4 regions of the Pseudoalteromonas distincta genome follow, and region 4 is predicted to be linked to each of the others. Evidence: predicted binding sites of a transcription regulator. Region 4 holds the regulator's gene; each other region holds the start of a gene.
What was found. The regulator sigma-54, encoded in region 4, starts transcription at its own class of promoters, with help from an activator protein. The targets are predictions, from matches to a motif close to GTTGGCACGNNNNTNGNNT.

Region 1 (3,171 bases), 1.0 Mb from region 4:
AATCTTTTAAGTGGGTATAAGCATAAAATACAAGATATTTCCCATGATATTCTCTGCATTAAATTATAAAAAACCTCCTCCCACATGTAGTCTTTTATATTTAACGCTCTACTTTTTTAAGCAAAGCTAACATATATGTGTAGGCATACAAGGCTGTAAAAAATATGCTTGGGGCTACTGTCAGTGCCAAATTAGGTGTCTGATTAACTACATTTACCATAATCACTAAGCTCGATTGGACAGTAATCGGAATAATAGGCGCAAAAAGTACGCCTGCTATTTTTTTATTACTTAAATACGAGGCGCTAGAGTTAATTGCATTGTTAAAACTTTGTCGTATTGCTACGTTTTGTGGTGTTTTAGAATGAAACATACAAATAATTGGAGTTACAAACGCAAGCGTTACATAACTAAACTTATACTTGTTGACGACCATTTCTAAAATAAAGGTAAAAAAAAGCGTTACAAATCCACTATACAAACCTTGCACTAATGCAGCTTGAAGCGTAACCGATTTAGCAATGTCTGCCGTACTATTTGCCCAGTAGGCCCAACTAAAATAAAAAACGAAAGACACAACGCCTGACATTATAAGTCGAATATTCAATTAACTGCCTCAATATGCCTAAAACCTAGTTTAATGATAACACTAGAAGTGAAGGTAATATTGTCACTAAATAATAAAGTATTTGATTGTATATTGTAGATGTATAAACACACTAATGTTGAAGATTTCCTAAATGGCATCAAGTCAGAATCTGAGCGCGACTGTTAGCTGGAAAGCTTATTAGTAAACAATAAGTATAGTTTTAAAATAATATTGGGAGTGAGTTAAGGAAGTGAATTAATGGGTTGAAGAGCTTTAAAAATTGGATTTAACCTAAAAACTATCTAAAAACTCTCTAAAAACTAATATTGTGAGCCGATCGGTACTGAAGTATTTAGCTAAACCTCAGTACTCGGCTTACACAATATATAATCTGTCATTATTTTTTCGCAATAATGTAGATTGCATGTATTAACCCTGGGAAATAACCTAGCAGTGTTAATAGAATATTTAACCAGAAATGCATACCTAAGCCAACTTGCAAAAACACACCTAATGGCGGTAATAAAACCGAAAGTATTATACGAATAATATCCATGATCAAACTCCATTTAAATTAAACATTGAAAAGACTTAAAGCCCAGCATTACTGGGCCTTAACTATACTGTATTATTCAGCAACAATAGCTAGTTTATCGACTACGTCGCGAACATCTTCAGCATTTTTAGCAATTTTAACTGCTAGTTGCTTTTCAGCTTCAGACTCTACAGAGCCATTCAGAGTTACCACACCGTTGTCGGTATCAACATCAATGTCTGTACCACCTACTTCTGAGTCAAACAGGAAGCGAGTTGTGATTACAGTGGTGATTTTAGCGTCCGTTAGGTCGTTATCATCATCGTCCATCATGTCGTTGCTTTTATCTTCGGTGTCCATGCTTTTAACAACTGTAAGGCTGTTATCAACATCAGTTACACCATCTAGGCTAAGTACAAGTTCTTCTGCTAGCTCTTTATCAAGTTCGCTATTAACTTTACCTGTAAGTACTACCTTGCCATTTTTTACATCAGTGTTAATGTCAAAGTTGTTTAGATTAGTGTTCATAAGTAGAACGGTTTCTGCCTTACCATCAATCCAAGCATCTTTACTTTCGTTTTCCCAGCTGTTTGCTTGGGCACCCATAGCCGTAGTACCAAGAACTAGAGCTGCGATAATAGATTTGTTAAATGTTTTCATAATCTTTCTCCTTTTGATTAAAGACACTTTAACTAATGCGAGCTTCAGGCCAACTTTATTTACACTTAAAATTCAATAACTTGAATTAATTAAGAGATAAAACCTTATCTATGTTTGTGTAACTATTTACAGGCTACTCGGTAAAACTTTCTCAAATAGTGAAAATAGCTAGATAATTGCTCTTTTGGTTAATCTATCGTTAATATAACAAAACAAAAAACACCGTTAAAAAATAACCAATTGATAATTAATGAAATTATATTTGGTACGCGGTTTGCAGCCTAACTACGAGAGCAGTATCAATAGTAAATATAAGAAGGAATAACTCATGTCTGTAAAAGTTGAAGACCGCCCAATAGAGCAAGTACGCGAACAAGTGATTGATCAATTAATTTATAATTACAGTCATGGTGTTATTTCTGTTGATGCATTTGAAAGACGTTTAGATAATGCGATGGATGCACCTAATAACGAAGCACTGCTAGCCTTAGTAGAAGACTTAACACTTAATACCGATCAGCAATATAAAGCAGAAAAACAATCGCAATTTACACCACATTATAGTGCACAGCAAAACAGTGATGATGATTTTACATTACGCAGTATTTTAGGATCTAACGAGCGAAGTGGTCAGTGGGTTGTGCCAAAAAATATATATTTGAGTAACTTTATGGGATCGGTGGTGCTTGATTTTACCGATGCCATTTTTGCGCATCAAAATGTAACTATTCACGTTAACTGTATTTTTGGTAGCGATGAAATTTACGTACCAGAGCATGTCAATGTAGTGTCTAAAATGTTTTGTATTTTAAGTAGCCTTGAAAATAAATCTGTGTCGCTTAACAAACGCCAAGGCCCTACAATTCATATTGAAGGAAAGGCAGTAATGGGCTCGGTTGAGGTGAAAATAAAGCGCACAATTAAAGAAAAATTTATAAGCTTTGCAAATGAGCTAAAAACCCAGTTTGGCACGGGTAATAATAACCGCTCACTATAATTGAGTAGCAGCACTTTAGCGTGCTGCTTAGTATTTTATTATAAATCGTTATTTCGCTCGCTTGGTATATCACTTAAATACTCTACAAACTCAACTTCAAACCCTGCAGGATCAATAAAGTAAACGTTTTTCCTAAATGGATTCTCGCTACCTTGCTTGCTTAGAGTAAAACCCGCTTTATTTAAGCGCATTACTACTGCGCTTAAGTTATTTGTTACATAAGCAAAGTGTGCAAAACCAATTTGATGGCCCGATAAATTTCTGTTTTCACCCTCACCATGATTGCTTATCGCGATGTAATGCGTGTCATCTCCAAAGTGTACCCAGCGTCTTGGTTTTCCATGCCAATCGCCTCTGCCTTCACTTCTGATTGACCAATGTGGAAATACA
Region 2 (3,171 bases), on a different replicon from region 4:
AGAAGCAATACAAACCATTGCCGATGCAAAAGAAATGGGTATGAGCGTTAAAATGGTCACGGGCGATCAAGTGGCCATTGCGCGTGAAACTGCAAGTAAACTGGGTTTAGGGACAAACATTCTTGATGCTAGTGGATTTGGTGCAACTGAGCATCACCAAACAACGCAGTTAGATGACTCTATTGAGAGTGCTGACGGATTCGCACAAGTATTTCCTGAGCATAAATACCATATTATTGATGTGCTTCAGCATAGAGGGCACATTGTTGGTATGACAGGAGATGGCGTAAATGACGCGCCAGCACTTAAAAAAGCTGACTGTGGTATTGCTGTATCGGGCGCTACAGATGCAGCGCGTTCAGCAGCATCAATCGTGTTAATGACCGATGGCTTGTCGGTTATAATTGATGCAGTTAAAGAAAGCCGAAAAATATTTCAACGCATGAACAGTTACGCTATTTACAGGGTTGCTGAAACTCTGCGCGTATTACTTTTTATGACAATGGCGATATTAATTTTTAACTTTTATCCGTTAACAGCAGTCATGATTGTAATGCTTGCTTTACTTAACGATGCCGCCATTTTGTCAATTGCATACGACAATGTACATTATCAAAATAAGCCCGAAACATGGAATATGCGGCTCGTTTTAGGTATTGCATCTGTGCTGGGAATTCTAGGGCCAATTGCAGCCTTTGGTTTATTTTACTTAGGAGATAAAGTATTTGAACTCGACCGTCCTCATCTTCAAACATTAATGTACTTATTACTTTCTGTAGCAGGGCATTTGACTATATTTTTAGCGCGTACCCGAGGTCCATTTTGGTCTATTAAACCGTCTGCTATATTAATGGTCGCCGTATTTGGCACGCAAGTTATAGCAACACTTATTGCTGTTTATGGTGTGTTTATGACCCCATTAGGATGGGGCTGGGCACTTGCTGTGTGGGCATATGCTTTGGTGTGGTTTTTTATTAACGATGGTTTAAAGCTAGTGGCGTATCGAATTTTTGATCCGACAGAAGCACCATTGCTAGAGAAGAGCTAGCATATAGGCTTAAAAATAAAAAAATTGGTTATAAGCCATAAGGCTTATAACCAATAAGTACACAGGGAGTGTGTGGAAGTCGGTTTGCATGTTATGCAACTAATGCATAGCGTCGTTATATTGCTCAGCAAGGCTCTCTTTTTGCCCTTCGGTAAGTGCTTTACCCGCTAATTGAAACACTTCATGTTCTTCTTCACTTAAATGATGGTGTACCAAATGGTGTAGCTTTTTAGCTGCAACTAACCATGCAGATGAGCTCATTTCGGTATCTTCAAGTTGTTCAATTAATTCATCAATTTCGTGATGTTCAGCTACGCTGTGGCGCGCTTTTTCATGAGTTAAGTCATCAAACATAAGTGGGTTATAAAAGTAACGTTCTTCAAATTTTGCGTGATCTTCTAATTCTGTTTTTAGCTCATCCATTAGCTTGTGGCGCTGCTCTGTGTCGCCGTGTGTTTGAATAAGCGCATCTACCAATTCTCGTTGTTTATCATGATCGTGACGTAGTGCTTCAAAAATATTCATAACTAGTCCTTTTACAATTTATTTGCTTATATCATTAACTAGCAAACTAAATGCCAAATATTAAGTTCTTGTATTTTAATAAATTTAATTTAATTTTTTATTCTTTGGCTGCGATCACTGTAAATTTTACAGTGATATGAATGCAATAATTTCAGGCTTTTGCGTAGTTCAATTATAAAAGTGAGTATAAATTCCTACAGAACCTTACAAATATTTACTGGTTGTTTATTTTATTGCAGTGATAAAGTGTCAGTGTTATTTGGGTACAACCTATATATTACTCTCACACATAAATGCAGGTAGCACGTTAACTTAATAGGATAGTTTAGGGATGAACATAAAAAGCCCCATCGCCGCATTATTACTGTGCGCTTTACTGAGTGCATGTAGTACAGCCCCGCGTTCTGACCCTAACTTATGCATTGAAGAGGCTGAAATGGTTGATCGAAATGGCGCTCAAACAAGCTCACAGGTTTACAATCAATGCATTAGCGCACAAATTAAAAAGGATGAAAAAAATGACACTTTTTTTGATGCCATCGGTACGTTCTTTTTTGAATTTTTTGCAATGGTGGTAGAAAAGTAAATAGGCTAACTTGCAGCTGTAATTTAAAGTAAATAAGTTGCGTAAAAATAGGATTATTTATGAAGCAATTATTGATAGCAATTCCACTTTTTTTATTACTAAGCGCTTGTGCGGCGCAGCCTTATGCAGGCTCGGCAAAATGTATGGACCAAGCAGATATTGCATACGAAACCGATACACGTAAAAATGAGACATTAGATAATGAATGCAAAGCTGCAAAAGTAAATACGCCTAATAAAGAGCTTGAGAATCATGGCTTGGTTGATAGAAGCCTTTTACAGCTAATCGTTAGCTTTTTAAATGGCGTATTTTAATAGTAAAAATATAATTAAATAAGGTATGTATGAGGGAAGAACTAAGAGCAAAAATAATTACCGTGTGCGATAAAAAAATAGTAGCTAAAGGCGAAAATGTAGGGCTTTCTTTTTATGCATTTTTTGCCAATAAAAACGACGACCCAGAGCTACTTATGGAGGCCGCTACTTGGTGGATACACACCCATAAATTAGATCATTTTGTAAAAGCACATAAAATTAAACAGATGGTTTTAGATGGACTTTAGTCAATTAACTGAGCAAGTATTTTTAGCTGTATTTATTTAATCAACAACGACTTGGTTTCTTCCGTTTTCTTTTGCTTTATAAAGTAATTTATCTGCATGCTTAATAAGAACATCTAGTGTGCTTTTTAAAGGGTTACTTACAGAGGCTCCCACACTAAAAGTGATTTGTGTATTACTAGGAAGGTCTTTTATATTACTACAATGCTCGGTAAACCTAGTGGCGAGCTGGTCAAATATGTCTCGAATAGCTAGTTCGTCCACCGAATTTAGTGCAAACAACCATTCTTCGCCGCCGTAGCGGCCAAACTGATGATCACCACTTAGTGTTTCTTTTGCAGCCTTTGCAAAGGAAATAAGAACTAAATCTCCAACATCGTGACCAAATTGGTCGTTAACTTTTTTAAAGTAGTCTAAGTCAACAATTGCTATCGTCATTTTACCTTCATCAAG
Region 3 (3,171 bases), 960 kb from region 4:
TCTTTAAAGCCCCAATTAAGTAATGTTGCAAGCCATTCACGCTCTACCGGTTGGAAAGAACATTTACCCGTTTTTAACCAACGCTTTGCATTAACTTCGCCAATACCAATATCTAAATCGGTGGGTGATATGTTGATATCGCCCATAACAATGACGTCTTGATCGGGGGTGTGGTTGGTTTCAAGGTGTGTCATTAAATCTTTATAAAATTGTCGTTTATAAGGAAATTTAGTTTCGTGATTAATATTATCACCTTGTGGGAAGTAGCCATTCATGACTGTAAGGTCGCGACCGTTATCTTGTTCAACAGTGACGCTTATCATGCGTTTTTGCGATTCCTCTGTATCGGTAGCAAAGCCTTTTAAGACCGATTTAGGCTCCTTTTTGCATAACATAGCTACGCCATAATGGGCTTTTTGGCCATGAAAGTAGACGTGATATCCCATTTTTTGTACATCTTCTAGTGGGAATGCTTCGTCATGAACTTTAATCTCTTGCAAGCCAATAACGTCTGGTTGATGTTTGTCGATAATTGCTTGTAATTGGTTAAGACGAGCACGCAGACCATTGATATTGAAAGAAATCACTTTCATAAAATTTACCTTAAAATTGGATCTATTTAATGAATTAAATTGTATCAGTAAATACGCGTACATAACATGACTGAAATGAGAAAATAGCTGCGCAAATGTTGATCAATTGGTGAGTAAAGTTTAAACATTGTAAATGCAGTATTAATTTTTTAAATAAATAAAAAATTCAATTGAACTTAACTTTATTGAATATATAATGCGCGAAATTCACTTGTTTAGCTCGTTCAAATAGGATCTCTCATGAAAACACAACTACTTTTAGCTACTGCTTTATTCGCATCTGCAACTGCTTCAGCACAAAGCAATACTTACTTCAGTCAAGATAATAAAATTGAGTCTAAGTTATGTGTACTAAGCGCAAACGAAGGCTTTAGTGTTGCTCGTAAAGAAGCTGCTCAGCACGGTGTTTACTTATCTCGTTTTTCTAAAAGCATTTTATGTAATGGTGAAGATATTCGCGATATTGCTAAAAAAACGACATTAAGCAACGCATCAGTTGAGAAAGTAGAAGTATTTGCAAAAGACGCTCAACAAGAAACTCAATTATGTATGACGGCTTTAAAACAAGGTTTAGCACCTGTTCGTCAAAAAATTGGTAACTTAAACTCATTAAAATGTAATGGTCAAAACGTTACTGAGTTTGTTAAACGCTACCAAAACGCAGCAATCTAATTATTAGCTGAACTATATAACTAAAATTGAGATACCTGGTTTTTTACCGGGTATTTTTTTGCAAAAATTACAAGGTTGTTTGCAAAGCTTGCAAGCTTAACTTATTGAAACTGTTCAATAAATGCACCAATCAAGGTTAAGTTGTTGATTCTTATAAGTTAACTATTATTGGCATTGGATTTGTATTAGTTAAAGTGACATTTAATTAATTACGAAGGATACGTCTTATGAAAAAGTTAACATTAGCAGCCACTATTTTAGCATCATTAAGCCTAGCGGCTTGTTCATCTAATCAAGGTCTTGAAAGAATAGACAGTGACTTTGCAAGTTTAGATAATGACAGCGATGGCTACATCTCAAAAGTTGAAGCTGATGACGATAGCATTTGGGGCCATTTTTCAAATATTGATACCAATATGGATAACGAAATTAGCCGCAAAGAATTCAACACTTACATGAAGTTAAACAATGGTAAAGTAGCCACTGATTCTGAAGTAAGTGAGTCGGCATTTAAAGCTGAAATCGCTAAATTCGATAAAATTGAAAGCAGCTTTTCAAGCTTAGATAACGACAGTAATGGCTATATTTCGGTAGCTGAAGGTAACGATGATGATATTTCAAATCACTTTGGTTACATGGATAAAAACCAAGATAAGCGCATCAGTAAAAGCGAGTTTATGGGTTACATCAAAAAATACGGTAACGCAGTAGCTGAAGATGATGCATTAGAAGCCATTAAACACAGCTAATATTTGTTGTTTTAAAGAGTAAATTAGAAGCCAGTGATAATCACTGGCTTTTTTGTGTTTAAAATCTAGTTATTTAGTAGATATATTTTCCTAGTTTGGCGTTGTTCTGTCATAATAGATGGCTGTGTATTTTTATTTGTTAAGAGTGTCTATGGCGGGTCGGCGAATTAGTGATGAACAACTAGTTGAGATCATTGAAGCAGCTATTTTTGTTGCAGATAAGCCTGTGAGTAAACGCCACCTTAAAGATACTGTATTAATAGATTTAGCTATTTCTATGGCGCGAATAAACGACGCAATAGATACAATACAAGAACATTTTCAAACTCGTGGTATTCGCTTAGTCGAAGTTGGTAGCGGTTATCGTTTTCAGGCATGTAGTAGTTTAAGCCCTTGGTTAAATAACTTGTGGCAAGAACGCGCACCAAAATACTCGCGTGCTTTACTGGAAACATTATCACTTATTGCATACAGGCAGCCCATTACACGCGGTGAAATTGAGCAAGTAAGGGGTGTTACTACGGGTTCGAATATTATTAAAACCCTACTCGAAAGAGAGTGGGTTAAAGTGGTAGGGCATAAAGAGGTTCCGGGTAAGCCGGCTTTATATGCAACTACTAAACAATTTTTAGATTATTTTTCGTTAACTGGACTTGAAAACTTACCTGCGCTGCCAACAGAGCAGCAAAGTAAAATTAACCAGTTATTAAGTGATCCTTCTGTGAGAGAACCATCCGAATGAGTATACAAGGTGAAAAGTTACAAAAAGTCCTAGCCCGTGCAGGCGTAGGCTCACGCCGTGAAATGGAAAAATACATTGATGCAAACCGCGTTAGTGTAAACGGTAAAGTGGCAAAGTTAGGTGACCGTGTTGAAGAAACTGATTTAATTCGTGTAGACGGACACACTGTAAAGATTGAAGAAAAAGCAGATAGAATCTGTCGTGTAATTATGTATAACAAACCAGAAGGTGAGTTAAGCACACGTAAAGATCCAGAAGGGCGTCGTACAGTATTTGACCGACTTCCTCGTATTGATGGTGAGCGTTGGATTGCGGTTGGCCGACTAGACGTTAATACTTCGGGTTTGATGCTTTTTACTAATGATGGTGAATTAGCTAACCGCTTGATGCACCCAAGCTATGAAGTAGAGCGTGA
Region 4 (3,171 bases):
AATTCTTTTTTTGCTATTAAAAAGGACCGCAGCTTTGCTGCAGTCCTGGCATATAAGTGAACTTAATTTCATCATATTAGTGTCGAGCAAGCTTCTCTTTGTGTTTGATTACTTGGCGATCGAGCTTGTCGATCAACGAGTCAATAGCGGCATACATATCTTGATGTTCTGTAGAGGCAAATAGCTCAGCACCGCTTACGTGTATTGTGGCTTCTGCTTTTTGATTTAATTTTTCTACATCGAGAATGACATGAACATTATTTATATGATCAGAGTGTCTTTCAAGCTTCGCAAATTTAGTATTAATATAGTCTCTTAGTGAATCGGTTAATTCTACGTGACGACCAGTTAAGTTTAGTTGCATAAGCATTACCCTCTTAGTTTAGCGTCTTAAATCAGACTTTTACGCTGATTTGACGGTGGAATAGCAAGAGATTCGCGGTATTTTGCGATTGTACGTCTTGCTACTTTAATTCCTTGCTCAGCCAATATATCCGCTATTTTGCTATCACTCAATGGTTTTGCTGAGTTTTCTGCTGCGATTAATTTTCGGATAAGCGCACGTATTGCTGTAGATGAACATTCACCACCGTTTTCAGTACTTACATGGCTTGAGAAAAAGTATTTAAGCTCAAATATACCACGGGGTGTATGCATGTACTTTTGAGTAGTTACGCGTGAAATTGTCGATTCGTGCATTTCTACCATTTCAGCGACATCATTTAAAACCATTGGTTTCATGGCTTCAGGGCCATGTTCAAAAAAGCCTTGTTGTTGCTTAACAATACAATTAGTAACTTTTAATAGCGTGTCGTTTCTACTTTCTAAGCTTTTAATAAACCATTTAGCTTCTTGTAAATGTGAGCGAATAAACTGGCTGTCGCCACTTGATTTTACAGTGCGAGACATTGCCGCGTATTGGCTATTAACACGAATTTTAGGCATGCTATCTGGGTTTAATTCAACAACCCAGCGGCCTTTAATTTTTTTAACTGACACATCAGGAATAACATACTCAGATTCTTCCCTTACAATAGTATCTGCAGGTTTTGGGTTGAGAGTATGTATTAGTGTCATTACTTCTTTAAGCTCTTCTTCTTTGAGCTTAGTTTTTTTCATTAATGTACGATAGTCGCGAGCTGCTAATAGATCAATATGCTCGGTTAAAATCATTTTCGTTTCATTAATGTAAGGTGTTTCTTTATCAAATTGATTAAGCTGAATACACAAACACTCTTGTAAACTACGTGCAGCAATACCAACAGGATCAAACAGTTGGATGCGTTTTAATACCGCTTCAATTTCATCAAGTTCAACTTCGTTATCATCTTCGTTTTCTTGATTAAAGCTTTCTAAAATTTCTTCGCAACTGAGAGTTAAAATACCTGAATCATCGACAGCTTCTACAATCGCAATAGCGATGGCTTCATCGGTAGGGCTAAATGGCGTTAGTTGTAATTGCCACATTAAATACTCATGGAGCGTTTCAGTAGAGGCGCCTTGGTATATAGATTCATCTTCAGGCATTGGACCTGATGAGGCTGCAGGAGCGGCACTCATGTACTCATCCCAACTAACATCCATAGCCATGTCGTCACTTAGCGTGTCTTTTGCAAGTGCTTCACCAGTATCTTGTTCGTATTCGCTCGGAGCATCATCAGCAGATGCGCTAACAGTTATGTCATCGGTATCAGCTTTTTGCTCGTTTTTACCAGCAGCGTCTTCAGAATAGTCTGCCTCTTCAACCTCTAATAGTGGATTACTGTCGAGAGCTTCTTGTATTTCTTGCTGGAGATCCAATGTACTGAGTTGCAACAAACGAATAGCTTGTTGCAACTGTGGAGTCATTGTAAGTTGCTGGCCCATGCGCAGCTGTAGTGATTGCCTCATGTATCTCTAACAATCCTTTTATGTTGTTATAATTAATACTAGCAGATGCTTAAAGACATGGCGTAAATGTTACAGCCTAAATTGCTCGCCTAAGTAAACATCGCGTACTGTTTTATCATTTAATACGTGTTCTGGAGTACCTGATGCAATCAGCTCCCCATGAGAAACAATGTAGGCTTTTTCACAAACATCAAGGGTCTCTCTTACGTTATGGTCGGTAATTAAGACACCAATCCCACGATTTTTAAGATGTTCTATTATTTTCTTTATATCTAATACCGAAATAGGGTCAACACCGGCAAACGGTTCATCCAGTAATATAAATTTAGGATCTGCTGCCAGTGCTCGTGCTATTTCTACACGACGACGTTCTCCACCCGATAATGCCATACCTTGGCTATCACGAATGTGTTGTATGCTAAATTCATCTAATAAGTTATTGAGTGTGTCTTCTCTGGCTTGTTTATTTAGTTCTTTGCGCGTTTCTAAAATGGCCATTAAGTTTTGATAAACAGTCAGCTTTCTAAAAATCGATGACTCTTGTGGTAAGTAGCCTATGCCTAATCTAGCACGACTATGCATAGGTAAAAGAGTAATATCGTTATCATCAATAGATATTTTACCTTTGTCGCTAGGAACAAGCCCTACAATCATATAAAAAGTCGTTGTTTTACCAGCACCGTTAGGGCCAAGTAAGCCAACTATACTGCCAGCTTGTACTTCAAGGCCGACGTTTTTTACAACTTCACGACCTTTATAGCTTTTTGCCAATAGTTCTGCTTTTAATGTGCTCATGGTTGACCTTTATCGCCTTTTTTACTTTTTTTAGTTTCGATCGGTACTAAAATTGTGTGAACGCGGTCAGTTGAGTTTTCATCTTTTTCGGCACTGATTAGCTGCTGCTCTATATCGTAGGTAATGCTTTTAGCATTTATTTTTTGTCCCGCTTGCGATACTTGTGCATTACCAACAAGCGTTAAAAAACGCTTAGATACATCATAACGTACTTCGTCAGCACTGGCGCTCATAGTCGTGCCATCTGATTGCTTTTCTTCAAAGTGCGCAGGGCTACCTGTGGCAATTAATAATTGTTTATTATCACCAAGTTCATCACGTTTGTGCACTTCGAGGCGATCGGCTGTAATGCGGCGATTACCGTGAATAATCTCAACGTTTTTCTCAAAAATACCCACATTAGCTTTTAATTGACCTTCTTGCTTGTCGGCACTTATTGAAATTTGATTGGCAGCAGGTTGCGTGTTTTGTTCTGCAGCACTACTA

Region 1: FFU37_RS13665 (BON domain-containing protein) is a predicted target of sigma-54. The motif match lies at 1,820-1,838, and genes of this name have one in related genera.
Region 2: FFU37_RS19020 (hemerythrin domain-containing protein) is a predicted target of sigma-54. The motif match lies at 1,613-1,631, and genes of this name have one in related genera.
Region 3: FFU37_RS05825 (EF-hand domain-containing protein) is a predicted target of sigma-54. The motif match lies at 1,433-1,451, and genes of this name have one in related genera.

The regions. Positions count from the first base shown of each region.
Region 1 is NZ_CP040558.1:3,055,107-3,058,277, forward strand. It holds gene FFU37_RS13655 (hypothetical protein) at 101-607, opposite strand; gene FFU37_RS13660 (YqaE/Pmp3 family membrane protein) at 987-1,145, opposite strand; gene FFU37_RS13665 (BON domain-containing protein) at 1,218-1,784, opposite strand; gene FFU37_RS13670 (LiaF domain-containing protein) at 2,113-2,781, shown strand; gene FFU37_RS13675 (VOC family protein) at 2,820-3,171, opposite strand, start outside.
Region 2 is NZ_CP040559.1:510,861-514,031, forward strand. It holds gene FFU37_RS19015 (plasma-membrane proton-efflux P-type ATPase) at 1-1,048, shown strand, start outside; gene FFU37_RS19020 (hemerythrin domain-containing protein) at 1,148-1,573, opposite strand; gene FFU37_RS19025 (hypothetical protein) at 1,905-2,159, shown strand; gene FFU37_RS19030 (hypothetical protein) at 2,219-2,473, shown strand; gene FFU37_RS19035 (DUF6500 family protein) at 2,503-2,721, shown strand; gene FFU37_RS19040 (tetratricopeptide repeat-containing diguanylate cyclase) at 2,758-3,171, opposite strand, start outside.
Region 3 is NZ_CP040558.1:1,304,001-1,307,171, forward strand. It holds gene xthA (exodeoxyribonuclease III) at 1-593, opposite strand, end outside; gene FFU37_RS05820 (exonuclease III) at 834-1,265, shown strand; gene FFU37_RS05825 (EF-hand domain-containing protein) at 1,493-2,014, shown strand; gene scpB (SMC-Scp complex subunit ScpB) at 2,166-2,756, shown strand; gene rluB (23S rRNA pseudouridine(2605) synthase RluB) at 2,753-3,171, shown strand, end outside.
Region 4 is NZ_CP040558.1:343,117-346,287, forward strand. It holds gene ptsN (PTS IIA-like nitrogen regulatory protein PtsN) at 1-72, opposite strand, end outside; gene hpf (ribosome hibernation promoting factor) at 77-364, opposite strand; gene FFU37_RS01475 (RNA polymerase factor sigma-54) at 391-1,890, opposite strand; gene lptB (LPS export ABC transporter ATP-binding protein) at 1,960-2,685, opposite strand; gene lptA (lipopolysaccharide transport periplasmic protein LptA) at 2,682-3,171, opposite strand, start outside.